Regions from separate parts of the Pseudoalteromonas ruthenica genome, predicted to be linked through region 3. Evidence: predicted binding sites of a transcription regulator. Region 3 holds the regulator's gene; each other region holds the start of a gene.
The links. Region 3 encodes MetJ, which represses methionine synthesis genes. Its sites were predicted from a motif close to TAGACGTCTAGACGTCTA; they were not measured.
Positions count from the first base shown of each region.

Region 1: a site for MetJ is predicted at 6,418-6,435, ahead of metE (5-methyltetrahydropteroyltriglutamate--homocysteine S-methyltransferase). Genes of this name have one in related genera too.
Region 2: a site for MetJ is predicted at 7,136-7,153, ahead of metK (methionine adenosyltransferase). Genes of this name have one in related genera too.

Region 1 covers NZ_CP023396.1:1,467,886-1,478,160, reverse strand. Annotated here, with positions in the region: gene PRUTH_RS07010 (septal ring lytic transglycosylase RlpA family protein) at 1-350, shown strand, start outside; gene PRUTH_RS07005 (acylphosphatase) at 347-619, opposite strand; gene PRUTH_RS07000 (host attachment family protein) at 659-1,102, opposite strand; gene PRUTH_RS06995 (DUF1287 domain-containing protein) at 1,353-1,910, shown strand; gene PRUTH_RS06990 (hypothetical protein) at 1,961-2,350, opposite strand; gene PRUTH_RS06985 (Nif3-like dinuclear metal center hexameric protein) at 2,516-3,268, shown strand; gene PRUTH_RS06980 (hypothetical protein) at 3,275-3,838, opposite strand; gene PRUTH_RS06975 (hypothetical protein) at 3,844-4,539, opposite strand; gene PRUTH_RS06970 (DUF2589 domain-containing protein) at 4,614-5,192, opposite strand; gene PRUTH_RS06965 (LysR family transcriptional regulator) at 5,455-6,345, opposite strand; gene metE (5-methyltetrahydropteroyltriglutamate--homocysteine S-methyltransferase) at 6,645-8,915, shown strand; gene pyrC (dihydroorotase) at 9,042-10,085, shown strand.
Region 2 covers NZ_CP023396.1:2,676,402-2,686,676, reverse strand. Annotated here, with positions in the region: gene putA (bifunctional proline dehydrogenase/L-glutamate gamma-semialdehyde dehydrogenase PutA) at 1-1,999, opposite strand, end outside; gene PRUTH_RS12475 (Lrp/AsnC ligand binding domain-containing protein) at 2,256-2,738, shown strand; gene PRUTH_RS12470 (TIGR04211 family SH3 domain-containing protein) at 2,859-3,449, opposite strand; gene PRUTH_RS12465 (CYTH and CHAD domain-containing protein) at 3,653-5,176, shown strand; gene PRUTH_RS12460 (START domain-containing protein) at 5,151-5,798, shown strand; gene metK (methionine adenosyltransferase) at 5,873-7,024, opposite strand; gene tkt (transketolase) at 7,392-9,383, shown strand; gene PRUTH_RS12445 (hypothetical protein) at 9,447-9,644, opposite strand; gene PRUTH_RS12440 (DUF1328 domain-containing protein) at 9,754-9,927, opposite strand; gene PRUTH_RS12435 (divergent polysaccharide deacetylase family protein) at 10,189-10,275, opposite strand, start outside.
Region 3 covers NZ_CP023396.1:2,402,036-2,412,310, forward strand. Annotated here, with positions in the region: gene PRUTH_RS11200 (type IV pilus inner membrane component PilO) at 1-256, opposite strand, end outside; gene PRUTH_RS11205 (PilN domain-containing protein) at 253-819, opposite strand; gene PRUTH_RS11210 (pilus assembly protein PilM) at 807-1,886, opposite strand; gene PRUTH_RS11215 (penicillin-binding protein 1A) at 2,021-4,582, shown strand; gene metL (bifunctional aspartate kinase/homoserine dehydrogenase II) at 4,634-6,979, opposite strand; partial or broken gene metB (cystathionine gamma-synthase) at 6,989-8,150, opposite strand; gene metJ (met regulon transcriptional regulator MetJ) at 8,330-8,650, shown strand; gene PRUTH_RS11235 (malic enzyme-like NAD(P)-binding protein) at 8,842-10,086, opposite strand.

The DNA.
Region 1 (10,275 bases), 930 kb from region 3:
TGTTATTAGTTGTTTTATCAGGCTGCGCCAATCACTTGCCCGCTGAAAAAGGAGCTGTGCAGCAGGGTCTCGCGTCTTATTATCATGATAAGTACCATGGGCGCACTACCGCTAGCGGCGAGCGTTTTGAGCAAACAGCTCTGAGTGCAGCCCACCGTAACCTTCCTTTCGGTAGCAAAGTAAAAGTCACCAATATCAATAATGGGCGCTCAGTTGTAGTACGGATAAATGACAGAGGCCCGTTTGTTTCAGGGCGCATCATAGACTTGAGCCGTCGTGCATTTACGCACATCAGCAATTTGTCTGCCGGCGTGATTGCCGTAGAGGTAGAAGTGCTCAGTGAGCCCTAAGCGGTGGTAAACTCACTATAACCCTGTACATCAACCTCCTTGTGGTTGAGCTGCTCAACGTGAGCCGTTTGCGGGCCCTGCTCTAACCAAGTAAGTAAGGAAGTTAATGCTGCCTTATCCCCCTCTGCGTGGACTTCAACGCGACCATCATCAAGATTTTTGGCGTAACCAGCAATATTGAGAGCCTGTGCTTGGCGGGCAGTGTTAGCACGGAAATACACGCCCTGAACTTTGCCACTTACCCAAGCTCGAAATGCGTATGTCATCATCTCTCCTCAAAAAAGGCGGCTACGCCGCCTAACGAATCATTAATGAACTTTCTTAAGGTAGTCTAGAATTTGTCCCTCATTAGCGCCAATCACATCTTTAGCGAGGGTCTTATCTATCAGTTCGGTGGTGTGCTTATTGAACTCACCGCGTAGCTTGCCTAAAAAGCCCGACTCAGCAATCAGTTCGATACGATATACTTTGTCGTTTTTACGTTTGTCGTCAAGCCACTTGGCAATGTCAGCGGCGAAGCGTTGCGCTTCTATATCAACCGCATCTTTTCGGCTCATGGCATCGACACCTTGCACTTGCTTTGCCGGGGCGCTTTGACGGCCCGCACGGTCAGTATAAATATCTTGCTCGTCTGAGCGAGCGAAGGGGTTTGACCAATGGGCTTGCAGCTCAAGCTCGGTGGAATGATTACGTAAGGCAAAAATTTGTGCTTCACTGTGGTTGGCAACCACCACATAAGAACGACCAATCATATCAATCTCCTTTTTTGCGAGCCAAAAACTTGGCCCTTACTATAGAGCTTGGAATGGATGGGGAGTTTTTCAACCCTAAGAAGTAAAGATTGTTGTTTTTCTCCGGCTGTGTTCAACTTAAACTGATTTATGAATAACTTAGCCCTTTAATGAGATGTGGGTGCAGATATATGGCATACACTTAGGAGAGACAATGACAGGGAAACGAGGTACAGGGAGTTGGCTTTTTGGGGCCGCGCTCATCATAGCCATGCCGGTTGCGGCAGAGCCGAGCTTCAGTGAGCAGTTAGTCAGTGCCGCTAACGAGCGGACTCAAGCGGACGTGACCTATGATGGTCGCTATATTGCTATTGATTACCCAGGGGGGGATGTTCCTGCTGGGATTGGTGTATGTACGGATGTCGTGATACGCAGTTATCGAGCCTTAGGCATTGATCTGCAGCAGTTGGTGCATGAGGATATGGAGCGTAACTTTGATGCCTATCCATCCCAGAGAATTTGGGGGTTAACTCGCCCGGACAGCAATATTGACCATCGTCGCGTGCCAAATTTACGTGCTTTTTTTACTCGTCACGGAGAGAGTCTGAGAGTGAGTGATGACGGTAACAATTATGAACCCGGTGATATTGTTTCATGGATGCTACCAGGAAACTTGTCGCATATTGGTATTGTCAGCGAGCAACGCAATGAGCTGGGACAGCCTTTAATTATTCATAATATTGGCGCAGGCCCGCAAGTGACAGATATTCTTTTTCAGTATCCTATTACCGGTCATTATCGCTATGATGGTGACGGCCTTGCTGAATAACGAGCACAAAAAAAGCCGCTCTTGAGCGGCTTTTCTTTATTATTGAAAGCTTACACTACGCCGCGAGGTAGGCGACAGTCGTGATCTTTCTCTGCCAGTTGCTTAATCCAAAGCTCTTCTGCGGTGTAACCTTCTTCATTAGGTTTAGCCACAGTGAATGCTGCTTTCTTCTCAGCTGGTTTTGCCTTAGGAGCGGCTTTCTTAGTCGTTGTTTTCTTGCTCGCTTTGGCCGGTGCTTTGGTCTCTGCTTTGGCGACTTCTTCTGTTTTACCAGAAGTGAGTTCTTCAGTTAGCGCAGCTACATCGGCAAGGCGCATGTTCTTTCCGCCGTCAATGCTATACCAGCCAGGCTTAGTGGTGATTTCTGGCTTTTTGCCATGGGCTGCTTCATAGGCAGCTTCAAAAGCAGCTAACACTTCTGTTTTGTCTAGTTTACTCATCAAAAGGTCCTAGTCGTTAACGCAGGTTAATTTTATTACAAGTTTATAGTTATACCCATTTGCGCTGAGTTTTTCAATTTTTTGTGCCTAAACACCGAATTTTCTTTATTTTTACCGGTGTTCACGGGACAATTTGGGAATATTTGTGGTTAACAGGGGGGTAATATGCACCGTAAAGAGCTCGCACAGATCCTTGAACAAACATTAATGGCACAGCCAATCAAAGATTTTTGCCCCAATGGGCTGCAGGTTGAAGGGCGTGCGCACATCAATAAGGTGGTCACGGGTGTGACTGCGAGTCAGGCACTGGTTGATAAAGCCGTGGCCCTCGAAGCTGATGCATTAATTGTTCATCATGGCTATTTTTGGAAGGGTGAATCACAAGCCATTACCGGTATGAAAAAGCGCCGTATTGAGGCGCTGCTCAGCGCCGGTATCAATCTGTTTGCGTATCATTTGCCTTTGGATATCCATCCCCAGCTAGGCAACAATGCGCAGCTAGCACAGTTGTTGGATATTGAAATTCAAGGGCCCATGGAAAGTGGCCCAAGTAGTGTGCCGGTGTGGGGGCGTTTGCGCACGCCGCTGTCTGGGCAGGCTTTTGCTGATAAAATTGCCAAGGTCTTATCCCGAACGCCGCTGGCTTCTGTGGTACGCGATGAGGTAATTGAAACTGTTGGATTATGCACCGGCGGCGGGCAAGGCTATATAGATTTGGCGGCGAGTCTGGGGCTGGATGCGTATCTAACCGGGGAGGCTTCGGAGCAAACTATTCACAGCTCCCGAGAGCAAGGAGTGGATTTCTTCGCAGCCGGGCACCATGCCACTGAGCGCTATGGCGCCAAAGCCCTAGGTGAATTTTTAGCGCGTGAGCATCATCTGGATGTCACCTTTATCGATATTGATAATCCAGTATAGCCACGGTTATTGCTGCGCCAGCATGTTGTGCAACAATTGCTGCAAGAGGTAGCGGCGGTCGGTGGCGCTGTAGCGTGCCTGCAGATATAAAAACATGGTTTGGGTGTCTGTGTGCTCTCCTAATGTTTGCCAGATACTATCAAGATAGTGAGTTGTTAAGGTCTCGGGAATGGGCAGCGGCTGCTTAGCAAACCCCAAGGCAAGCAGCTGCGCGAGTTTATCGTTGGCTTCACTAAAGTGTTGCTCAATGCGTTGCAGCTCTTCATTGAGTTGCTGCTCTGCTTTACTCAAGGTGGCGGCAACGAAAGCCCGTTTGCCTTTACGTTTACTGCGACTATGGCTTTGTACGGATGGATCTTGATAGCCATCGTCGCAGGCTTCAATCAGCCCGCGTAATGAACTCAGTGTACTGACTAAAGGGCTGCGCAAAGGTGCTAGCTTGACTTCCGTGTTTTTCAACCATTGCGCAGCATCAACAACATAGCTGGACTCCTGCGCCAAGTATTTGTCACTGAGTGCGGGTAACAACATTAATTGTGTGATAATGGTTTCTTTGAGAACGGATTGCATGGCCGTTACTCCGGCATCAGTTTGTTCTTGGTCTGGCCGTTCTCAAGGCCTGTGGCCCATTCTAAGCCTTCTTCACGAATGGTAATGTTAAGACGAATGCTGTTCTGAGGTGTGGCGGTTTCTTTTACTTCGGAGCTGACCACGCTGGTTTTTATCGCAGGCGGAGTGGAACGCGATTTTAAGGCGATAGCGGAAACATTGTGACGCACCTGCTTATTCACCGCACTGAGACGCTCAAATGGTACTTCTTTATCGGAGCCGCTTTTTTTCAGGGCTTTTTGAAAGGCTTCGTCAACGGCTCTGACCATACTCTCTTTGCTGATCCGCACATCTCCGTTACGTTGGCGCTCTGTTACTTTATCCAATGCGGCACGGGCTTCTCTGTCGAAATTGTGTTGAAAGCTTTTCGTACGACTGAGAATATCTTCATCATCGAGTGCTTGGTTAAAGTGGCTCATCAAGGCTTTGTGAACATTGGCGGGGCTGTCTAATTCGGCATTTTTAGCCGGTATGTGCTGATTAATGGTCAGTGGCATATCTATGGTCAGCTCAGGGACGCGCACCCGAGGTAGACTCATGCCCTCAAGTAAGGGGTGGTCTTTATAATATTCGGCTACGGCTGCTGTTTCTTCGTCGGCAAGGCGGCGTGCGTGCACTAAGCTTATCATCAGCGATCCTAGCACCTCACTTAATTCACTCATGGCGTTTCCCTCTTGGTGAGTTGGATAAGGGGGCGCAGCCTAAGGCTTTGCCCCCTATGTTAGTTAATGTGGCGTTATGCCGCCGATTCCACTTCAGTAATAGAGTTCTCTAAAATGCCTAACAGTTTCTCCGTTCCCGCTGGAAGCTCGTCTTGAACGGCACGAACATTAACAGACAGGCTGTAGGTACGCTCAATTTTCGATGAGCTTGAGCTCGACTTCTTGTACGAGTAGCTGGCGCTGAGTTTAGCTGATACTGGCCCCCAGCCTGCTTTCACCGAGAGCTTACTATTGAGCTCATGAGAGGAGGAAGTACTGGACTCCTGCACTGAGTTTATCTTTGCGTTAAAAGCAATAGTGGTCTCTTCAACGCGAATAAATGGAATGGGTAACATGGTTAAGATAGGTACGGTAAGGTCGAATTTCTTCGGCTCTGTGCCGGTCACATTACCATCTCCATCTCGGGTTTCTACGGCCTTCATATAACTGAAGGTGATCATGGTGGGTTCATTGCTGTCAGCGTCAAAGCCGACAGATTTTATAAAATCTACCGAGGTCTGAGCCGATTGCGCTTGAGCACGTACCACAGCATCAAGGGGGCCGCCAATCATAGATTTAAAATCAATACTCGATAGTTCGTCGCCAATAGCCATACAAATTCTCCTTTTTTTTACGGCGCGGTTGAGGCTCGAGTTACACTGCCTACTCGAGATAGGTGTGTATAAAAAACACACAAGATTTATAGTGTATAAAAGGCAAGAGTAACAGCTGATTTGTTAACTTTATTTTTACCTTTGTCCCTGTTAATTTCTAAGTTGTTCTTTTTAAGGGACTAAAGTGAAGGGGCAGTTGAAATGGTCAGAGCAGTGCGTTTGTGTGCAATGGGGCCAATTGATCAATCAGCCCCAGCTTTTGCTATTTACGCGTGTTATTTTGTTTACAGGTATTCAAGAAGTGGCGATAGACAGGGTTATCTTTCATTTCTTTTTTCATGGCCAAGTACATGGGGCGATTGAGACCTAATGCACCAAGGGGAATAGATTTTATTAACCCTTGCGCTTCATAGGGGGTAACAAGCCAATCAGGTAGCGCAGCAACACCCATGCCGGCGCTCACTAATTGGAAAATAAGCAAGCCTTGATCCACGCTTTTCAAGGTGCCATCAAAACGCGCATTTTGGATAAAGTGTTTGAAAATATCTTGGCGCTCGCGAGGAATAGGGTAGGAGATGATGGTTTCGTCTTTTAAATCCAGCGCCGTGACATAGGCTTTATTAGCCAGCTCATGGTCGGGGGCAACGATCAGCTTGAGCTTAAAATCGAATAAATGCACGTACTCTAGGCGCTCTGGGTCACGTATATCCGAGGTTAATACCAGATCTAAATCGCCCTCAAGCAGCTCAGGGATAGCGTCGTAACTAAAACCACGTTCGTAGTCCACATGAATGTCGGGCCAAAAGTTATTAAATTCTTTAATTGTCGGTAATAACCAGTGAAAACAGGCGTGGCACTCGACGCTCAAGCGTAATTGCGAAATTGGCTGATTTAAGCTCTCTTTCAAACGGCATTTCGCCGCTTCAACTTTTGGTAGTACATCATGTGCAAGTTCTAATAGCAGCATGCCTTGTGGAGTAAATCGCACCGGATGGGTTTTCCGCTCAAACAATTGGCAGTCGAGTTTGTTTTCTAAGTCTTTGATTTGATGAGAAAGTGCAGATTGAGTTAAAAACAGCTCACGTGCGGTATTCACTAAAGAGCCGGTCTCTTTCAAGGTGGAAATAGTCTTGAGGTGTTTTATATCTATCATCTTTAGTAAATCTCATAAAAATTGTGAGCGGTGCTCAACGTGAATACAGTTTACTGCATCGTAATAGACATTTCAAAGTCTAGACGTCCATAATTGATGTATAAAATGTAAACGTAAAGCTAACCATAGATAAATTCCACTATAGCAATAAAAATGACAGCGGTGTCATCTAATTTGGCATTTACTTATAATTTTTAGCTATGAATAAAATTCACATTAATGGTGAGAAAGCTGCAGTTGCACAGTGAGGGTGAGGAATCTAGTGTTTAGCCATCTATATAGCTAAATGGAGTTTTGTTATGGCATTAATACATAATCTTGGTTTCCCTCGAATCGGCAAGCAGCGGGCGCTTAAGTTTGCCCTTGAGGCATACTGGGCGGGCACCATCGATCAGTCCACATTGCGAGCAAAAGGGGCTGAGATACGCAAGCAAAATTGGGCTTTGCAAGCACAGGCTGGTGTTGAGTTGCTCCCCGTTGGTGATTTTGCATGGTATGACCATGTGCTTGCTACCACAGTGATGGTCGGAGCCGTGCCAGCGCGTCATCACAGCTCTGATAGCAACCCCCTCGATACCTTATTTCGTATTGCTCGTGGGCGAGCGCCTTCGGGATGTGTCTGTGCCGCCAGTGAAATGACCAAATGGTTCGATACCAACTATCATTATATTGTGCCCGAGCTCAGCGCCGAGCAGCGCTTTTCGCTGACTGATTCAGAGTTATTTACCCATCTCAGTGAAGCACAGCAACTAGGCCATACACCAAAGCCCGTGCTTATCGGCCCGGTGACCTATTTATATTTAGCCAAATGCGCCGATGAACCTTTTGACAAACTTGCGCTATTGCCTCAGTTACTTGAGGTGTATCAGCAGATATTGGACAAACTTGCGGCGCAACAGGTTCAGTGGGTGCAAATTGATGAGCCCATTCTCGCCCTGGAATTGGATGATGCTTATCGCCAAGCCTTGAAAGACAGTTTTACGAGTTTATCTGGCCACGGGGTGAAGCTGCTATTGGCCACTTACTTTGATGATGTCAGCCATCATCTTGATGATATTCAAGATTACGCCATCGACGGAGTACATTTTGATTGGCTGGCGAGCACGGTGGATATACAGACTTTAGATAAGGCCGTAGGCAATGAGCGAGTGTTGTCCTTAGGGGTTGTTAATGGACGTAACGTTTGGCGTGCGGATTTATCCTCGTTGCATGCACAATTACATCCTATTGCTGAGCAGCGGGGCGAGATGTTGTGGATAGCCCCTTCATGTTCATTGCTTCACACTCCGGTAGATTTAGAGCAGGAGCAGCAGCTCGACAGTGAACTAAAAAGCTGGTTGGCTTTTGCAACACAAAAGTGTCAAGAGCTGCAACTGTTACGTCATGCACTGCATAGCAGCGACACCACTGCTATTGATCGCTACAGTGCTGCGGTTAAGGCTCGGCAGAGCTCAACGCGAGTGAATAACAAGAGGGTGCAACAAAGCGTTGCGGCGCTCAGTGCGCAAGACGCACAACGACAAAGTGCGTTTTCTAAGCGGGCGAAGACCCAGCGTCAAGCCTTGCAACTGCCACTATTACCGACCACCACTATCGGCTCTTTTCCGCAGACCCAAGCTATTCGCCAAGCGCGGCGGGATTTTAAAAATGGTACTTTAGACTCCCAGGCGTATCACACGCAAATGGAAGCTGAAATTCGCTACGTCATTGAAGAGCAACAAGCGCTTGGTTTGGACGTACTGGTGCATGGCGAAGCTGAGCGTAACGATATGGTCGAGTATTTTGGTGAACTGCTTGAGGGCGTATCCTTTACTCAGTTTGGCTGGGTGCAAAGCTACGGCTCCCGCTGTGTGAAGCCACCGATCATTTGGGGTGATGTGGCCCGTTCGCAACCAATGACTGTGCATTGGAGCCGCTATGCGCAGTCAATTACAAAAAAACCAGTGAAGGGCATGTTAACTGGGCCAGTGACGATTCTATCTTGGTCTTTTGTGCGTGATGACTTAGACAACCCCACTATCGCCAAGCAAATCGCGGTAGCGCTGCGTGACGAGGTTGTGGATTTGCAAAATGCGGGCATTGGCATTATTCAAATTGATGAGCCTGCTTTTCGTGAGCGCATGCCGTTAAAAACAAGTCATTGGCAAGATTACTTGGATTGGGCGACTTATGCATTTCGCGTGGCTGCAAGCGGTGCCGAGGATAAAACTCAGATTCATACCCACATGTGTTACAGTGAATTCAATGATATTATTGGCGCTATTGCTGATATGGATGCCGATGTCATCACCATTGAAACGTCCCGTTCTCATATGGAGTTACTGAACGCCTTTGAACACTTTGATTACCCCAATGAAATAGGGCCGGGTGTGTATGATATTCACACTCCTAATGTGCCCGATGTTGCGTCGATAAAGGCCTTAATTCACAAAGCTGCACAGAAAATACCTGTTGAGCGATTATGGGTTAACCCTGACTGCGGTTTGAAAACGCGACAATGGCAAGAAACCCGAGCCGCGCTTTATAACATGGTAGAGGCCGCAAAGGAGTTACGACAAGAGCTGAACTAAATTAAGCTCACTGTAGCGGGGTGGGCCCAGGCACCCCCCGCTCAGCCTAGGTATTACCCCGCAGATTGCTTTACTTTCCCTTGTATCCCCCCTAAGATCACACAAATTTTTCAGTGGATAAGAGCAATGACAAGTACCCCGCAACGTATTACCCTCACTCGTCCTGACGATTGGCACATTCACCTACGCGATGGTGAACAGCTAAAAGATACCGTGCGTGATGCGAGCCGCTATATTGGCCGCGCGATTATTATGCCTAACCTAGTGCCACCTGCGACCTGTACCGAGACGGCATTAGCCTATCGTGAACGGATCATGGCGGCAGGTCCTAGCGCGCAATTTGAACCATTAATGGTACTTTATCTCACTGATAACACCACGCCTGAAGAAATTCGCAAAGCCAAAGCCAGCGGTAAAATTGTCGCGGCTAAATTGTATCCTGCTGGCGCGACCACCAACTCGGCTTCAGGAGTGACGGATGTTGAAAACATCTATCCTGTGCTTGAGGCAATGCAAGAAGTCGGCATGCTGCTTTTGGTGCATGGTGAGGTGACCGACTCCAGCATCGATATTTTTGACCGTGAAAAAGTGTTTATCGAAACCAAACTGAAAAAAGTGGTCTCTGATTTCCCTGAATTGAAAGTGGTGCTCGAGCACATTACCACCCGCGATGCCGTGGAGTTTGTACGCTCAGCATCAACCAATGTGGCAGCAACGATTACGGCTCACCATCTACTATATAACCGCAATCATATGTTGGCTGGTGGAATTCGCCCGCATTACTATTGTTTACCGATTCTTAAGCGTAATACCCATCAACAAGCCTTGATTGAAGCGGCTACCAGTGGCAGCGCGAAATTTTTTATGGGCACCGATTCGGCACCGCATTTAAAAGATAAAAAAGAAGCATCCTGTGGCTGTGCCGGCGCCTATACCGCCCATGCTTCATTGGAGCTATATGCAGAAGCGTTTGAGCAAGCCGATGCGATGGATAAACTAGAAGGCTTTGCCAGTCATTTTGGTCCTGACTTTTACGGCCTTGCACGCAACAGCGATACTATTACGTTGGTACGTGAACCCTGGCAAGTGCCCGAAAGTTACCCACTTGCCGATGATAAAGTGATCCCTATCTGCGCCGGTGAAACACTTAACTGGCAGGTTAAGGACTAAGAGTTTAGAGCCCGGTTTGATACCGGGCTTTTTATTGGCTATCCGGGCAAGCAATGTCAGCTGCGCTGTTACTTTGATCTGCGTCAATAGCCGCTTCGCTGAGAGGGCTCTGCGGACAATTGTCCTTATGAATTATGGTGGCTTTGACTAAGCTCTGGCGCTAAAATTAAGCATGTTTTCGTGCTTAGCG
Region 2 (10,275 bases), 270 kb from region 3:
CGTCCTCGGCGAGTTCTTCGGCGCGTGCTGCATAGTAGCGGCAGAAGTCTACGGCTTCACGAACTTCATCGATGCCATCTTGGGTCACTTTCCCGGCTTCTTTTATACACAAGGCAACCAGCTCATCATGGTGGCGCTCAAGGATATCGCCGACACGACGCAATAAGTCTGCGCGCTCTTTTACTGGCGTTGCTGACCAAGAGATAAACTCTTTTTCGGCATTTTCCAATAAGGTCTTCATCTCTTCGCCACTTTGCAAATGCAATTGGCCAATGATTTCCTTGTGATTAGCAGGGTTACGCACTGCTAAGTTACCCTCAGCAACCTGATCGTCGCTAATACGATGTTCTTCGAACCAGGTATCAAGGTTTTCTTTTAGCGGCGTGATGGCATTGATATCAGTCAGGTCTAAGCCTTTTGAGTTGGCGCGTTCACTACCATAAAGCTCGATAGGTAATTTGATCTGCTTGTTGTATTTATTACGCAGACCCTGCAGGGTTTCTACCGGATCTGGCAGCAGTGCTTCTACCGGTTGCTTAGTATCAACAATGGCATTTACAAATGACGAGTTGGCGCCGTTTTCAAGCAGGCGACGTACCAAGTAAGCAAGCAAATCTTCATGCTGGCCCACTGGCGCATACACACGACATTGAATCTTTTCTTTGAGTACAATTTGGTCGTAAAGAGATTCACCCATACCGTGTAGGCGCTGGAATTCAAAGCCGTGATGGTCACCTTTGGCGACTTCTAAAATGGTCGCTGCAGTGTAAGCATTGTGAGTTGCAAACTGAGGGAATAGCGCATCACGTGCTTCCATTAGTTTGATAGCACAGGCTTTGTACGACACATCGGTGGTGGCTTTACGGGTGAAAACCGGGAAGTGGTCTAAACCGTCTTGCTGTGTGGTTTTGATCTCGGTGTCCCAGTAAGCGCCTTTAACCAAACGCACCATCAGTTTACGACCTACGCGACGAGCAAGTTCTGTAAGCCACTCACAAACAAAAATAGCGCGTTTTTGATAGGCTTGTACGGCCAGACCAAAACCTTGCCAGTCACCTAAATCAGGATCGCTGTATACCGCTTCAATGACATCAAGAGAAATATCTAGGCGATCGGCTTCTTCGGCGTCAACGGTGAGGCCGATATCGTATTTTTTCGCCAACAGTGCAAGCTCTTTTAGCTTGGGCACAATCTCTGACATGACGCGTTCACGGTGGGTGAACTCGTAGCGTGGATGAATTGCTGATAATTTAACGGAAATGCCGGGGCTTTTTACTGGGCCGCGACCATTGGCCGCTTTACCAATGGCATTAATTGCATTGACGTAGCTGTCGTAGTAGCGATCAGCATCCGCCATAGTGCGGGCGCCTTCGCCTAGCATGTCGTATGAATAAACATAGCCTTTGCGCTCGGTCTCTTCGGCGCGCTCAATGGCTTCATCAATGGTTTGCCCCATAACGAACTGCTTGCCCATGATCTTCATGGCATAGTTCACTGCTTTACGGATCACCGGTTCGCCAAGGCGGCCCATGGTGCGTTTTAGCAGGCCAAACTGTTCTTCTTTGTTTTTGTCGGTGTAGTTCACCATTTTTCCGGTGACCAACAAGCCCCACGATGAGGCATTAACAAATAGCGACTCACTGCTACCTAAGTGCGAACTCCAGTCGCCATTAGCGAGTTTATCGCGAATTAAATTATCCTGTGTTTCTTTGTCTGGCACTCGCAATAGCGCTTCGGCCAAACACATTAACACCACCCCTTCCTCAGTCGACAGGGAGAACTCATTTAACAGGGCATCAATACCGTTTTGACCATCTTGGTCCTTGCGAATATTCAATACCATTTGTCGTGCGCGCTCCCAAGCGCGACTGCGTGCCGTAACGCCTACTTCAGCCAGTGGTAAAATATGATCAATCACTTCATTTTCATCAATGCGATAGAAGTCACGGATCTTCTGGCGGATAGGGCATTCAGTAATCAAATTGCCTTCAAATAACATAAGCAACCCTCAAAATCATGGAGTCTAAAAATAGCAACTGTACCCACACCACAAGGTGAGATGGTGGGGCCTCGGTTACGACAATTACTACAGTGTAGGTCACCTCGCTGCTAAAACGCGAAGGTGAGATTGCACTCAATATGAATACATATTCGCGGGCATTCTAATGAAAATGCCGCAGAATATGCTGGTTTAATTTTTCGAAATACGATAATTTACAGGGCATATTTCTTCGTTGTCCGTATAAAATGCTGCTATGTCTTTAACAGCTAAACCTCGCACCTTAGACCGAATCGATCTCGCTATTCTCGACGTTTTACAACGCAATGGTCGGATCTCTAACGTCAATTTAGCTAAGCAAGTTAACCTCAGTCCTAGCCCTTGCCTCGACCGTGTAAAACGGCTCGAATCAGAAGGCTTTATTGAAGGCTATCATGCTAAGCTCAGTGAGCAAAAATTAAACCAAAGTTTATTGGCCCATGTGCAGGTGTCGTTAGTGACATCTAATACTTCGGTATTTAAAACTTTTAAAGAGCATATCCTCAATACACCACAAGTAGTGGAGTGCGATATGGTTGCTGGAGGCTACGACTACTTACTCAAGGTGCGTGTCAGTGATATGAACGAATACCGCCAAGTACTGGGAGATTTAGTGGATATTCCTGGAGTCGGTACGCATCATACGTACATGGTGATTGAAAAGGTAAAAGAAGATACCGGGCTCAGTATCGAGCTGTGAATGTCCTGAGCATGCAAACACAAGCTGTAATATAGAGTTTACGAATAGCGCTATTAGCGACTGGCAAAAAAAAGAGCACCTAGGTGCTCTTTTTGGCTCAATGCAAATTGAAAATAATGATTATGCCCATCCGTCATAGCGCTTGCGGCGCGACAAGATAACGGTGAGGATTATTCCTAAGAATAGACCAATAAATGCAATTGCCCCACCGTAGGTGAGTAACTGTCGCTTTTCTTTGGCCTTTAAACCTTGTTGTTTAGCATTAAGCGCGTCGCGCTCGGCAATCGCTTGATCTAGTTGAGCTTGCAACTGCTGGGCTTGCTCCTGCAAGTCGCGATTCAGCGTTTGTAGCTCGGGAAGCTGTGCTTGGGCATTGCGCAATGCCTGCTGAGTTTGTGCCAGTTGCTCACCAAGTTCCTGATATTGAATCTTTAAGCTTTTATCTTGGTTAATAAACTTAGTTTCAACCCAGCCTTGGCGCTGTTTATCATCGATTATCTCGAGAAAGCCGTTATTTTCTTCACCGCTCACCAGTGTCACTGGCGTGCCCGCATCAACTGAACCTAAAATGCGGTAGTTTTTACCTGCTCCAGAGTGCATAAAAATATACAGTTCATCACTGATATAGGCGGTGCCTTGTTCTGCGTGTGCTGCGGTGGTGAACAATGCGCTGAGCATAAAAGCAAGCGCGACACAGGCGTGTTTGACCATCCAACTTAACCTTGTTTTACGTAAATAATTTCTCCAATCCCAGCATAGTATGGGTTGGCGCAGTGATTGGCAAGGGTGATTTTGTAACTCACCGACGCTGGTAAAGGGGCAAAATAGCACGGCCAAATGGCAAAATGTTTGCATTCGTAGGCGGCTTTGTTTATGTTGTGCTTTTGACGATTTCATTGGTCTTCCTATAGCGCATGGACACTGAGATAGAGCTTAAGTTTTTAGTTTCCGAGGCGGTGATACCGTCCATACCCGCACTCATTACCCAGTTTGCAAAAACCGTAAAAAATAAACCCGCACGCAACCTGCAAAATGCTTATTTCGACACCCCAAGCCGAGAGCTTAGAGCATTAGATATTGGTCTTCGCACTCGCTGTTGTGACGGCATTTGTGAGCAAACCATTAAACTTGCAGGTGAGAACGTGGGTGGTCTACACCAGCGTCCAGAGTACAATTTGCCTATTGACGGAAATCGTCCAGAGCTGCACGACTTTGATGCCAGTATTTGGCCTCATGGGGTGCAAGTGGACGCGTTAGCCGACAATCTCTATCCGCTATTTAGTACTAACTTTATTCGTCGTACTTGGTTAGTTGAAACCCAAGCGGGGACTGAAATTGAAGTGGTGCTGGATAAGGGGGAGGTATCGGCCAACGCCAATGTAGAGCCGATTTGCGAACTTGAGATTGAATTAGTAAAGGGGGAACGCAGTGAGCTGTTTTCCCTAGCTGAAAAATTAATCGATAACCTGCCTCTACGCATGGGTTATTACTCAAAGGCAGCTCGAGGTTATCGGCTGGCGGATGACCAGCCGCTCAAAGCCAGTAAAGAGATTGGCCTTGTGCCGCTGAGCAACGATGACAGCCAAGAGCGGGCACTGGAGAAGTGCTTGAGTTATGGCATTGCTTTTGTACAAAAACACGAACAATGTTATTTCCAAAAGCCGACCCTTAAAACACTGAAACGGGTAACCGATGGTGTCAGTCTTATTCGCCATAGTTTGTGGCTATTCAGCGATATCGTTGAAAAACAAGCGACCGAGCGTCTGCGCGGCGAACTTAAGTGGTTACTGAGCGAATTAAGTTGGGTCGAGACGGCGATTCAACTGAAGACCTTTACCTCGAAAAAGCATGCTTATTATAAGAAAATCAATGCAGCACCAGAGCTGACTCAGGTGATAGGCGATCTAAAATCCATCCAACCAAGCATTGACGATGTCCAGGCTATATTCACTAGCACACGCTATAACCTGCTGTTGTTAGATTTAACAATCTGGTTGACCGAGCGAGGGTGGCGACAATCATGGGGGCAAGCGCAACTTCAGGCTGGTGAACAGCCAATTCATGATCTGGCGGCACGGCTACTCGACTATGATTGGCAGGAAATGAAAGAGCTCGTTGAGCCTCAACAGCCGCTAGCTAGCGAGCAATACTTACAGCTTAAGCAGCGCTTGGAACGCAATCTTTTAAGTGGCTGTTGTTTGGGCGCATTGTTTGATGAGTCTTTGCGCATGAGCTTCCGGGCGCCATGGCTAGATATTGTGCACGGCACTTTTGAATTATTCACCCTCGATTACCTCGGTCAGCTGTGCCAAGGTAATGAGAGCGAGCAATTCATCAAAATTCAGGCTTGGTTGACGCAAAAAACCGATAGTCTGTTGAGTGCCATGGAGCAAAGCCGAGAAGCGACTCGTGATGTTCAACCTTATTGGCGCGATTAGCCTACTTAGCCTCAGCTTTGCAGCTGGGGCTGAAATCCAACCTTGGCGGAATTATAAAAACCTCCCTGATTTGAAAGTGGTCTATACCGTCAGTAAAGATGGTATCTACCATATTTATGCTGAGCTTTTCGTTGCCGACGCCCGCACAGCTCAGTTACTGACGCTACTGTATAACACCCAACAAGCATCGCAGTGGTTGCATGCAGTACAAGAAGTTCGTCTTTTGCACTCGCAAGGCAATCGCAACCGCGTATACACGGTGATTAATTCGCCTTGGCCCGTTGCTGATAGGGAGCTTTATACACAAAGTTGCTATCAGCGTGTCAATGACTATACCACTGAGTTACGGGTGCATGCCTATAACCCAAATATCGCTCGTAAAAGTGATAGGGTACGCATCACAACCTTGACTGCTAACTGGCGAATGACGCAGCAAGACGACGGCTTACTTATCCGCTATCAGGTTTATGCCGACCCAGGTGGTAAGCTTCCACACTGGCTCAGTAATAAAGTGTCGTTGAAAAGTGTATCTAAATCTATGATGAGCTTGAAAAGTCAGTTAGCAGCAGTACAGGCTCTGCAAGTCGCGCCAATCAGTGTCGGCGATTGCAGCGAGGATTAACTGCCGAGAGTGGAGTTATAGCTATAAAAAAAGCGCCATATAGGCGCTTTTCAATTAACTTATAGGTAATTCACTTATAATCCAGCGTCGGCTTTAAGTGCCTGTGCTTTATCGGTCGCTTCCCATGGGAATTCATTGCGACCAAAGTGGCCGTAAGCCGCTGTAGGCTGGTAAATCGGACGTTCTAAGTCAAGCATTTGAATTAAACCATAAGGACGTAAGTCGAAATGCGTGCGGATCAGTTCGATTAAACGCGTTTCGTCTAATTTGCCGGTGCCAAAGGTTTCAACACTGATGGAGGTTGGCTCGGCAACGCCAATGGCATAAGACACTTGGATTTCGCATTTATCGGCCAGGCCAGCCGCGACTATATTTTTGGCAACGTAACGTGCTGCGTAAGCGGCAGAACGGTCCACTTTCGATGGATCTTTACCTGAGAATGCGCCACCACCGTGACGTGCCATACCGCCATAAGTATCAACGATGATTTTACGACCTGTTAAGCCGCAATCACCCATCGGGCCACCGATCACGAAGCGTCCTGTGGGGTTAATGAAGAATTTAGTCGCATCGGTAATAAGCTCGGCCGGTAGCGTTGGTTTGATAATGGTCTCCATGACTGCTTCAACCAAGTCATCTTGCGCAATAGAGTCGCAGTGTTGCGTTGACAGCACGACGGCATCGATACCAACGGCCTTGCCATTCTCATAAGCAAAGGTCACCTGTGACTTGGCGTCTGGGCGTAACCACGGTAATTCACCATTTTTGCGCACTTCGGCTTGGCGTTGTACCAAGCGATGTGAATAGGTAATGGGCGCTGGCATGAGCACGTCAGTTTCATTACAGGCATAACCAAACATCAAGCCTTGGTCACCTGCACCTTGCTCTTCTGGACGAGCGCGGTCAACACCTTGATTAATATCAGGAGACTGCTTACCAATGGTGTTTAGAATTGCACATGAGTCGGCATCAAAGCCCATATCGGAATGGGTGTAGCCGATTTCGCGCACGGTTTTGCGCGTTAACTCTTCAATGTCGACCCAAGCACTGGTTGTGACTTCACCACCCACCATCACCATACCGGTTTTGACATAGGTTTCGCAGGCTACACGGGCATGGGGATCTTGCGCCAAAATAGCATCGAGTACCGCATCAGAAATTTGGTCAGCGATTTTATCCGGGTGTCCTTCAGACACAGACTCAGAAGTAAATAAATGTTTTGCCATAAGTTTCTGCTCACAAGTATCGCGCTTCCCAAGATCATACCAGCCACTGGGTTGAGCGCAGCATAAATTAAGGCGCGTATTCTAGCTAAATCACAGGTGATTTCCTAGCTTTTTACGCCTAGACGTCTAAATAAAATTGATTGTATAGCGGTCTTTTGACCTTTATTGCTTGGTGTTTTTGTACTCTTTTAGTTATCAGTATTTTTATTCGTTATGAGTAATTCTAAAGTTACTCGTTCGATGCCCAATTTTTAATTGCAGGGGGCAGATGAATAAGTAAGAATGGGCTTTCGTCTTATTCTTTACCCGCGCCAGCATGAGCGCGAGTGAAGCCCCAGCGCAAATACATTTAAAGGTAGGAGAATTCATGCCATCACGCAAAGAACTTGCAAACGCCATTCGCGTGCTTTCCATGGACGCGGTTCAACAAGCTAAATCAGGTCATCCGGGTGCCCCGATGGGCATGGCCGATATCGCCGAAGTACTGTGGCGCGATTATCTTAAGCATAACCCGAGCAACCCTAACTGGGCTGACCGTGACCGATTTATTCTCTCAAATGGCCACGGTTCAATGCTGATTTATTCGCTTTTACACTTAAGCGGCTATGATCTTCCTATTGAGGAAATTAAAAACTTCCGTCAGCTTCATTCAAAAACTCCGGGCCACCCTGAATACGGTTACGCTCCGGGTATTGAGACTACTACGGGCCCGCTTGGACAGGGGATCACCAATGCGGTAGGCATGGCAATCGCGGAGAAAGCCCTTGCTGCTCAATTTAATCGCGCTGACCATGAAATTGTTGATCACTATACTTACGCTTTTATGGGCGACGGCTGCTTAATGGAAGGGATTTCTCACGAGGCGTGTTCGCTTGCAGGAACTCTAGGCCTTGGTAAGTTGATTGCGTTTTGGGACGACAATGGTATTTCTATTGATGGTGAGGTAGAAGGCTGGTTTAGTGACGACACTCCCGCGCGTTTTGAGTCTTACGGCTGGCACGTGGTTCGTAATGTTGATGGCCACGATAGCGAGGCTATTCGCGCTGCTATTGATGAAGGCCGCGCCCAAGGTGACAAGCCAACGCTTATCTGTTGTAAAACAGTGATTGGTTACGGCTCTCCTAATAAATCAGGAAGCCATGATTGCCACGGTGCGCCGTTGGGTGATGATGAAATTAAAGCTGCGCGCGAGTTCTTGGGTTGGTCTCATGACGCCTTTGCGATTCCTGATGATATCTATCAACAGTGGGATGCTAAAGAGAAGGGCACACAAGCAGAGCAGAGTTGGCAGGATAAGTTTGCGGCATACAAGGCGGCATACCCTGAGCTTGCTGCTGAGTTTGAACGTCGCCAAAATGGCGAATTGCCTGCTGACTGGGCTGAGAAGTCGCAAGCCTATATTGAGCAGTTACAAGCAAACCCTGATAGCCCAGCAACACGTAAGGCATCGCAAAATGCCTTGAATACCTTTGGTCCCATGCTACCCGAGTTTATGGGCGGCTCAGCCGATTTGGCCGGATCGAACTTAACTATTTGGAGTGGTTCAAAAGGCCTTAGTAAAGACGACGCGTCAGGTAACTATATTTTCTATGGTGTGCGTGAATTTGGCATGTCCGCCATTATGAATGGCATTGCCCTGCACAAAGGTTTCATTCCTTACGGTGCAACCTTTTTGATGTTTATGGAGTATGCACGCAATGCGGTGCGCATGGCTGCACTAATGAAGACGCCTAGCATCTTTGTTTACACCCACGATTCCATCGGCCTGGGTGAAGATGGACCGACTCACCAACCGGTTGAGCAAATGGCGAGCCTACGTTATACACCGAATCTAGTGAATTGGCGTCCATGTGACCAAGTTGAGTCAGCCATTGCGTGGCAGCAAGCGATTGAGCGCAAAGATGGGCCAACGTCGCTGGTCTTTACGCGTCAAGGCCTTGCTCAGCAAGCACGCGATGCGCAGCAGCTTGCTGATGTGAAAAAAGGTGGGTATGTATTAACCTGTGATGGCGAGCCAGAAGTTATTCTGATTGCCACAGGTTCGGAAGTACAGCTTGCTATGGATGCAGCTTCTGAGCTTCGCGCTCAAGGTCGTCAGGTACGCGTGGTATCTATGCCATCAACGGACTTGTTCGACCAACAAGACGCACAGTACAAAGAAAGTGTCCTACCCAGCAGTGTGACTCGCCGTGTCGCTGTAGAGGCAGGCATTGCCGACTTCTGGTACAAGTATGTTGGTTTGAATGGCAAAGTTATCGGCATGACTAGCTTTGGTGAATCAGCGCCAGCGGGCGAATTGTTTAAGCACTTTGGCTTCACCGTAGACAATGTGGTTGCGGCGGCCAACAGTCAGTTTTAAATAATTAGAGACGTAAAAAAACCCGCGAACTTCGCGGGTTTTTTGTTTGAAGATAAGCCTGTATTAGCAGTTTGTTTCTTCTGCACCGGCGTTTTCTTTAACATTTTCACACGCGTCTTCAACCGCGTTTTGAGTGTCAGTGATCGCCTCATCAATTTTTTCACCTGCCTCTTCGGCACCGCCACTGTCTTCACAGCCCATAGCGAATACTGCGGCAAATAATGTAGCGATAAATGCTTTTGTTGCTGAATGATTAAACATAGAACTCTCCTTGAATATTAACTCTTTAAATCTGGATTCAAATAACGTGTTTTGGTTGCGGTCGCGGGTTTCATCCCACCTGTGACCGCTTGTACTGTAAAATTAATAACTACCTTGGCGCTTTACCACGAATGGCGCCAGCAACAAGGGAGATAACCAGCAGTACCAAGAATACAAAGAAAATAATTTTAGCGATGCCAGCGGCTGCGCCAGCAATGCCACCGAAACCTAAAAGTGCTGCGACCAAAGCGATAACTAAAAATGCAATTGACCAACCTAACATAATGTACCCTCCATAGATTTGCGTTTCGGAATATACGTTGCTAAGTCCATGCCAACTTTTAAGATGTTGATTTTAATGGGTTTGTTGTTTTTTGTGGACTAGGGGAAAAGAAAAGCTTTCACTGTTTGTGTAAAAGATACAGATTAATTTTATGTTCATAGAACAAGCACTTGGGCAGGTGCTGAATACGGAGGAGGTGGTTTATCGGCACCAGAACCCAGTCATCAGCAGCCATGCCACCTATGATTGCTTTAGAGGCCTCTACTCTTCCTCGGTTACACTTTTTTTATCGGCCTGGGCAAGTCGAATTGTGCGCTGCTGCACTAGCTGAGATAAAGGCACAAGTTG
Region 3 (10,275 bases):
GTTGCTTGTAGATTTCTAATCTACTTGCCACTGCGTACTTAGTACGGTAAGTGCTGCGTAACTCAGACTCTTTTTGCTGAGCTTGCTCGTAAGAGGTTATTTCGTCAGCAACCAATAGTTTATAGCTGAAAAACAACACCAACGCTGCAGCAATCACACAAACAATTGCTTTTACGGCTACCGGCCAATCCCCGATATTATCAAGTTCCAGCTCATTCCAATCGATATCGTTGAGGGATTTAAGATCTATACTCATTCTTGTGCCTCGCCAATTTCATCGAAAGACTTCACATTGAATTGCATATTGAAATCGCTAAGTAATCGTGACTGCTCTTCACCGGCAACAATGCCTTGCAATGAGGCATTTTCAAGCAGGTATGAACTCTCTACCTGACGGATCATAGTCGATAAACGGTTGTTTGACTCACTTTTACCCGTTACTTGAATCGCATCGCCGCGACGCTCTAAGGTGGTGAAGTAAACACCTGAAGGTACAATTTTCGCCACTTCATCCATTATTTGGGTACCGAGGTTTCGGTTACTTTGCAGCTCTTCAATTAGACGCATGCGCTGTTGCAAGCTTTCTTTCTTCTTATCTAGCTCACGAATTTCTGCGATGCGCCTATCTAAGATCTGAATTTCCCGGCTCAGGAAGTTGTTACGAACGTTCTGCCCATCTTTGAGTGCGCTGTAGAATGAACTTAAAGCAAACATTGACGCAAAAGCGGCGACTAAGACAACAACTAGAATAGTTACAAAACGTTGTTGTGCTTCTTTACGCGCGGCCTCACGCCAGGGCAATAAATTTATATGTGGCATGCTGAGAAACTCCTCAATGCAAGACCCGCAGCAACAGCGAACTGTGCCTTATGCTTTTGCATTAGCTCTTGGTCCACTTTGGAACCAATCTCCATGCTCGCAAATGGGTCAACGACAACAGTGTGGATCCCTAACTCGTCGATTAATAGTCTATCTAATCCTTCGATCATTGCCGTTCCACCAGAGAGAACAATGTAATCCACTTGGTCTTTCCCGCTGGTCGTAAGGAACATCTGCACGGCTCGACGCACTTGCTGTAGCAATGAGGTCTGGAACGGCGCAAGTACCTCAAACGTGTAGTTTGGCGGCAAATCGCTGGTGCACTTGGCGCGCTCAGCTTCGTCAAAGTTTTTATTGTAGTAGGAGACAATAGTGTTAGTGTATTGCTCGCCACCGAAGACTTGGTCCCGGGTGTAGATAGTTTCACCCTTTTGCACCACACTCACTAGCGTCATCACCGCGCCGATATCCACAAGCGCCACAACTTTGTCTTTCGCATCTTCTGGCAGTGCAGCATAGCTCACATCCAAGCTACGTGATAACGCGTACGTTTCAACATCAACCACCTTAGTATCAAAGCCACCGGCCTCAACGGCGCCGGAACGGGCTTCAACACTCTCGGTGCGCGCAGCAGAGAGTAAAACATTAACCTTGGATGGATCAGCTTCATTTATTTCCAACTTTTCAAAGTCGATACTGACTTCATCAAGTGGATAAGGAATTAAGCTGTCAGCCTCAATTTCGATTTGTGACTCTAGTTCAGAGTCACTCAGAGACACATCCATGTAGATCATCTTAGTGATCACTGTTTGACCAGAAACTGCAACAATGGCATGGCTAACAGACTTTGGAATGCGCCGTCTAAGTTTTGCAATAACTCGTCCAATCGCCTCAATGTCTTGAATGTTACGCTCGGCCATAGCCCCTTTAGGCATGGGCTCTATAGCAACAGCATCAAGGCGATAACCCTGCTCATGCTGTGTTAATAACACCGCTTTTACAGAGTGCGAGCCAATATCTATACCGACCATAGCAGGCACAGACTTTTTAAGAAGTCGATTTAACATAAGAGCAACGTGAAACCTTTTTTTATAATTATAATAGACTTATAAATTATCGATGAAAAAATTTTATTCACTATTCAATCAAGATATACTACCAATCTCTTCGCTCAATTGGGAGTCCAAACAGGGAAATATCCGTGAAAATATTCAAAAAATTTTTACAAATCCTTTGCATATGTGTCCTCTTGGGCTGCATCGTACTAGCTGGGCTGTACCTTTACGTCAGATCTGACATCCCCAGTGTGGCGGTGCTAAAGGACGTAAAATTGCAGACTCCAATGCAAGTATTTACCCGAGATGGAAAACTTATCAACCAGTTTGGTGAAAAACGGCGAATTCCCGTAAAAATCAGCGAAGTACCTCAGCCTATGCTGAATGCATTCCTGGCCACTGAAGATAATCGTTTCTACGATCACTACGGTATCGACCCTATCGGTATTGTCCGTAGTGCAATCGTTCTTATCTCGACCGGTGAAAAGCGCCAAGGCGCAAGTACCATCACCATGCAGCTGGCACGAAACTTCTTTCTTACTCGGGAAAAAGCATACATCCGAAAAGTGAAAGAAATATTTATCGCATTGCATATTGAGCAATTATTAACCAAAGACGAAATCTTCGAGCTCTATCTCAACAAAATTGAGCTTGGTAATCGTGCCTTTGGCATCGGTGCTGCAGCACAAGTGTACTATGGAAAGCCTCTACAAGAGCTTGATTTAGCGCAAATGGCTATGATTGCGGGCCTACCTAAGGCGCCTTCTGCACTTAACCCTATCCGCAACCCTGAGCGTGCTAAAAATCGCCGTAACGTCGTGTTAGGCCGGATGTTAGATGAGGGCTACATCACTCAGGCTGAGTTTGATGAGGCAACGAACAAACCAATTACCGCCCGTTTCCACGGCGCCGAGATAGAGCTTTATGCGCCTTATATTTCTGAGATGGTGCGTGCCGAGTTGGTTGCTCAGTATGGCGAGGAGCAAGCCTATAATTCAGGTATGCGAGTTTACACCTCGGTAGAGTCAAAAGTGCAGCAAGCAGCTCAGCAAGCATTGCGTGATAATCTATATGCTTATGATATGCGCCATGGTTATCGCGGCCCCGAAGCCGTACTATGGGATAACGAAACCGAAGCTCCTCTTGACGAACCACAGTTAATCGCCCACTTACAGGGCCTTAACCCACTCGCCGACTTACATGGTGCAGTGGTGATGAGTGTGGACGAACAATCCGTTGAAGTACTTAATGAATTAGGTGAGCGATTCACCATAGAGTGGGACGGATTAAAATGGGCGCGCAAATTTATTACCCAGTCTCGTCAAAGTTATGCTCCGAAGAGTGCGGCCGATATTCTCTCTGCAGGTGCACAGATTTGGTATCGTTTCGACAATGATGGCCGCCCGCTGTTAGCGCAAGTTCCCGAAGCATCCAGTGCACTGGTCTCTATTGACCCTAAAGACGGCCGCATAAAGGCGATTGTCGGTGGCTACAGCTTTGAACAAAGCCAGTACAACCGAGCGGTTCAGGCAAAGCGCCAAGTTGGCTCTAACATCAAGCCCTTCATTTACTCAGCGGCGTTAGAGCATGGTTACTCCTTAGCAACCATTATTAACGATGCGCCGATAAACCACTGGGATAAAAGCCAAGGTGTTGCTTGGCGACCCAAGAATAGCCCAGCTAAATATGTCGGCCCGATCCGTGTTAGACGTGCCTTAGCGCAGTCAAAAAACGTGGTTTCAGTCAGGTTGCTGCGCGGCGTAGGTGTAGACCCTGCCGCTGAACACTTACTCAAGTTTGGCTTTCATGATGAAGATATTCCGCGCAATGAAACCCTGGCGCTGGGGAGTGCTTCATTAACACCTTTAGAATTAGCTCGCGGTATGAGCGCTTTCGCAAATGGTGGGCATTTAGTTGAGCCTTACTTTATTACCGAAATACAAAGCGCCGAAGGCGAAGTGTTAATGCAAGCTCGCCCCTATAAGGCCTGCTCTGAAGAGCAAAAGCGCAGTAATGAAATGTTTGCAGAGTTGGCAATGCTTGAGCCCAGCGGCGCCAGTGAGGGTACCCCCGACAACACTGACAGCGCTGAGACTACTGATACCCAGTTACCGCAATGCGCACCTCGGGTTATTTCTAAACAGAATGCCTTCTTAATTGCCGATGCGATGACCAGTGCAATTTGGGGCGGTGGCAGCTGGAAGCATGGCACCGGCTGGAATGGCACTGGCTGGCGCGCGACGCGGTTAAAGCGCCGTGATTTATCAGGTAAAACCGGCACCACCAACAACTCGGTCGATACCTGGTTTAGTGGCTTTAACGCCAATGTTATGACCACAGTGTGGGTTGGCTTCGATAACCCAGGTAATCCGCTAGGACGTACCAGTTACAACAACAACTTAGGGAAAGGACAAACCTTTGGTGCCGAATCTGGTGCAAAAACAGCGCAACCGGCTTGGATTGATTACATGCGTGTGGCCCTTGAAGATGAGCCTGCGGCCCCTATCGAGCCACCCGAAGGACTGGAATCAGTACGAATTGATCTAAAATCAGGATTATTAAGTCATCAAAACGACCACACCAGCCGCTTTGAATACTTTATAAAGGGGACTGCCCCCTCTAAATATGTGGAAAAAGCGCCGCCGGTGATCTTCGAAACTCAAGGGCAAGATGAGCCTGAGCTGCCCACTGAAGACGAACTCTTCTAAATAAAAAAGCCAAGCAATGATGCTTGGCTTTTTTATTACTCTGTTACCGCATTAACTAAGACTCTCAATAAGCCAGTAGAGATCTGAGTGGACACCTGCAGCGGTGACCTCTTTTCCTGCACCTGGGCCTTGAATAACCAAGGCATTCTGCGCATACCAGCGACTGTTGACGACAAAGATATTGTCACCGGGACTTAATCCCGCTAAGGGGTTGGATTGTGCCACTGCAACAAGACCCACTTGGGCTTTTACCTTGCCATCAACAATGCGTAAGTCAGCATTGTACCTCAGTACCTTTTGCTCTTTTTGCGCCTGCTGTGCGTGGGTGCCAACAAAGTCATCAAGTAAGGCAATGTTATCCAGAAAATCCTGCCAGCTCCCTTGTGCTAAAGACTCTGGCATTAATGGGCTTAGCTCAATATCGTCAATGTCCAATTGCAAACCCAACTCGCGTGCGAGGATCAACAGCTTACGTTGTACATCTCGGCCGGATAAATCTTCACGCGGATCGGGCTCGGTAAAGCCTAACTTTTGCGCCGCAAAAAGCAGCTCAGAAAAAGCTTGGCTGCCATCATAGTGACTGCATAGCCATGATAGCGTCCCAGAAAACACACCTTGAATACGGGTGATCTCATCGCCACTGCGCTGCAAATCGGCTAATGCAAAGTTAATGGGTAGCCCAGCGCCAACACTGGTGTTATAACGCCATTTGAGATTGCGCTCTGCCAGCTCGTTACGTAACGACTGATACCAACTATGTGGCGCTGTTCCGGCATACTTGTTGGCACTGATCAAATGACAGTTAGCACGCACAAAATCAGGGTATAGACCACTGAATGACTCACTGGCGGTTATATCAATGACCACCTTGTGTTCGTAATCAAGCTCATTGAGGCGTTCGCACAACTGCTCGCTTTGATAGGGAACCGCTTGTTCTAACCATTGACCTTGCCAGTTCTGCGGGTCTAACCCACAGGGGTCAAATAACATGCTGCGACTTCGCAGTAGACCAACCAGTTTTACCTCAAAGTGCTGCTCTAAACGCGCTAACTGCTGCGTAAACTGTTGTAAAAACACACTGCCCACATTTCCAAGGCCGGCGACAATCACGGCAATTTGCTGGTGTGCACCAATTAAAGTGCGGTGTACCTTCCCTAAACTATCGGCATCAATGATTTGATCGGTCAGTACCAAGGCGTAGTCTTGATCGCAGTGGCTAAAGCGGATAGTTAAGTTAAGTTGCTCTAAGCATGCCAGCATTTCTTGGTAGCCTTGCTGAGTATACTGGTTTGGGCTGACTAAGGCGCACCCATTGAGGTTTGACTCAACGAGTTGTCCACGCTCTCCCAGCTCACGGGAGATAAGAGTGCTATGGGCGCTGGGTACAATCAAAAAGTCTACCCCCTGCTGCTGAAAGTGGCCTATGGTGTGCTGTATAAGCTGGCTTAAGGTTGCCAGTTCATCCACTTTAAGGCTCGACACACGATATAGGTCAACGCCCTCTATGGTGGTCAAAAAACGTTTATGCTTACAGTAACCTTCGCGGACAATCTCAGTGCCACTGTCATCGCTGTCATAGGAGCTGCGCACCGATAGCTTGATGGCGCTACCTTGCAAAGGCGACAGCGTTTTCGCATGCAATACCGGATTACCTAACTGGGCCAGGCGGTTGGCTTGGCTACGACAAATTTTTTGATACTTTAAGGCATCGGCTACTTTGCGTGGGTCGGTGCTGAAAACCCCCTGCGTATCGGTCCATATACAAACTTGTTTGGCGTTGACATAACGGGCCAATAAGGTGGCGCTGTAGTCACTGCCATTGCGTCCCAAGGTGACTGTTTGCTGGTTGCTATCGGCGGCAATAAACCCCGTTACAACGTTGATTTTATCCCCGGCAATATGGCGCTCGCAGAGCTTTTCATTGTCCAAATGCAGTAGTTGCCCTTGGTGCACACACAGTAGCTGCCGCGCATCAAGATCTTGCGCAGCATAGCCTAATTGCTGCAAATAGGTCGCCAGCAAGCGGGCCGACCACAGTTCACCATGGGCTAATAAGGACGCCTCATCTAAGGTGTTTGTCTGCAATTGTTCAGCTATGCGCTGAAGCTCACTATTAAGCTGTGATTGCAGAGCGTGGGCTTGGTGCGCTGCTAATAGCTCATCAATAAGCTCATGCTGATGGGTGCGTAGCAACTGCAAGACATCATGATAGCCATGGCTATCGTGCTGTTGATAGGCCTGCCACAACTTCACTAGCGTATCCGTGGTTTTCCCCGCCGCAGAGACCACCACCACGTCACCGAGTTGGCTGTTGCCGATAACAATATTGGCGACCGCATGGTAACGCGCCGCGTTGCTGAGACTCGAACCACCAAACTTATGTACAACCTGAGTCATAGTATCCTCTTATTTGCTTGCTAACGCGTTAAAAGCGGCATCTAAGTCATCTATAAGATCTTGTTTATCTTCAATACCTACAGAAATCCGGATAAGCGTGTCGCCGACCCTAGCCTCAAGTCGTGCGGCTTTATCCATGCCCGCGTGAGTCATGGTCGCCGGGTGACAAATAAGGCTTTCCACCCCGCCCAACGACTCCGCTAAAGTAAACTGCTGTACTGAGGTGAGGAATTTTGCACTGTCTTGCAGCTGGCCTTTAATATCAAAGCTCACCATGCCGCCAAAGCCCTGTTGCTGCGCTTTTGCCAAGTCGTGTTGTGGGTGCGAACTCAATCCTGGGTAGTAAACTGACTGCACACTAGGATGCTGTTCAAGGTATTGAGCAATCGCCAAGGCATTTTCTTCATGCTGCTTAAGGCGCACTTTCAAGGTACGCAAACCACGCAGGGTGAGATAGCTATCGAAAGCGGCACCGGTAATGCCAATATTATTAGCCCACCATGCCAGCTCTTCACCCAACTCTTTGGTTTTGGTGATCACCGCACCACCGACCACATCGGAGTGACCATTGATATATTTAGTGGTCGAGTGCACCACCACATCACAACCCAATAACAATGGGTTTCTGTAAGGCGGGAGATAAAAACGTGTTGTCGGCTGCAACCAGCGCACCGATGCTCTGCGCGGCATCGCACACTGCGCGGATATCCGTGAGTCGCAAAATGGGATTACTGGGCGTTTCAATCCACACCAGTTTGGGTTTGGCGGCCACTAAGCGTTGGTAACAGTTTGATTGAGTGAAATCGATAACCTCAACCTTGAGCAACCCCCGTTTGGCTAAAGAGGTAAATAAGCGATAACTGCCGCCATAACAATCATGGGGGATCACTAGGGTGTCATTGGGTGTCAGTAGCTGCGTCACTAGATGCACTGCGGCCATACCTGTCGCGGTGATAATTCCGTGCTCTCCCCCTTCTAGTTGCGCTAAGGTCTGCGCCAAAATATCCCGATTGGGATTACCACTACGACCATAATCATATTCGCGTTTGCTATCAAAATCGGCAAAGGAATAGGTGGTCGATAAATGAATGGGTGGCACCACCGCACCATGGTGCTTATCGGCATCAATACCATGGCGCACGGCGATGGTGTCTTTTTTTAGTTGTGACATATTTGCCCCCAATCAAGAAAATGGATGTTTAGACGTCCAAAAGGTTAAATTAACACAATTTAGAAGTCAAAACATTTATACGTCTAAATAGCTAATTTATGAATATTTGACTATCCTTACCAACGCGATAAAATTTCGCCCTTATTGATGCCTAAGTGACCAAAAATAAGACGCAAATTATGGCCAAGTGGAATGGTGAATACATTCACCCTTATGCGGAGCATGGAAAAAAAGCCCAACAGGTAAAGAAAATTACCGTTTCCATCCCGCTCAATGTTTTAAAAGTATTAACCGATGAACGTACTCGCCGCCAGGTGAATAATCTTCGTCACGCCACCAACAGTGAGTTGCTGTGTGAAGCATTTCTACATGCCTTTACTGGTCAACCGCTGCCTAATGACGAAGATCTCCGAAAAGATAATCCGGAGAAGGTACCGGAAGAGGTGAGAAAAATTATGGAAGAAATGGGTGTGGAAGTGCCTGTTATCGGAGAGGACTAACAAAGATAAGCAAGTTTAACTAACCCCTGAGCATTAGACCTCATTGCAGGAGCTAGCTTAGTGTTGTTCATATATGTCGCAAGTCGGCCTGTATGAGAAGCGGTTAGTGAAGCTATTACTCTTTGCAAGCCATAAAAAAACCCAAGCACTAAGCTTGGGTTTTCTTTTTCTAGCGTTGAGTAGTAAAGTGATTACTCAGCCATATAATTCGCTGGCATATCAATTTGCGCAACACCTGAGTCCACAGCCGCCTGCGCCACGGCTTTCGCTACGCGTGGCAATAATCGTGGATCCATAGGCTTGGGAATAATGTATTGCGCGCCAAACTCTAATTCGCTCACTCCAGATGCCGTTAACACTGACTCAGGTACTGGCTCCTTGGCGATACTGCGAATAGCCTCTACAGCGGCAATTTTCATCTCATCATTGATAGCGGTGGCACGCACGTCCAGTGCACCACGGAAAATAAATGGGAAACACAGTACGTTATTCACTTGGTTCGGGTAGTCAGAGCGCCCAGTGGCCATAATTAAGTCTTTGCGCGCACTGTGTGCCACATCCGGCTTAATTTCTGGGTCTGGGTTAGAACAGGCAAAAATGACCGGCTTGTCGGCCATCAATTTAAGGTCTTCAGCTGAGAGCAAATCTGGGCCAGAAACACCAACGAACACATCGGCATCAGCAATAACGTCTTGCAAGGTGCGCTTATCGGTGTTGTTAGCAAATAATTGCTTATATTCATTTAAGTCATCACGACGCGTGTGGATCACCCCTTTACGGTCAAGCATGTAAATATGCTCGCGCTGAGCGCCACACTTAATAAGCAGCTCCATACATGCAACTGCCGCTGCGCCAGCCCCCAAACACACGATCAAGGCATCACGAATATCTTTACCTTGAATTTCTAAGGCGTTTAGCATGCCTGCAGCAGTGACGATAGCAGTGCCGTGTTGATCATCATGAAATACTGGCACATTACAGCGTTCAATGAGCGCTTGCTCGATTTCGAAGCATTCCGGGGCTTTAATATCTTCGAGGTTAATACCGCCAAAGGTGTCGGCAATATTTTCTACAGTGTTAATAAAGTCTTCAGTGGTGCGATGCTTCACCTCGATATCGATGGAATCAAGATTAGCAAAACGCTTAAACAGTAGTGCCTTGCCTTCCATGACCGGCTTAGACGCTAACGGGCCTAAGTTACCCAACCCTAAAATGGCACTGCCATTAGAGATCACAGCAACCATATTGCCTTTGGCCGTGTATTTATAAGCATTGTTAGCATCGGCAGCGATTTCACGCACCGGCTCTGCAACACCTGGGCTGTAGGCTAAAGCGAGATCGTTAACGGTCTCGGCGCTTTTGGTGAGTTCAATGCTAATTTTTCCTGGAACGGGGTTAGCGTGGTAATCGAGGGCTTTTTCACGAAAGTCAGACATGAACGAGTATCCTGCTAGAAATGTATGTGAGAGTTCAGCTAGTTAAGGCAAACCATACCGCTTTTCTAAATATATTCAAGCAATATCAGGTCTATCCTGTTGTACGAAATTAAAGGGTTTTAAGCCCAAATTCATGCACATTATCTAAAGCTTTATGTGTAAATTTTGATATTCCATGCACTATAGGGA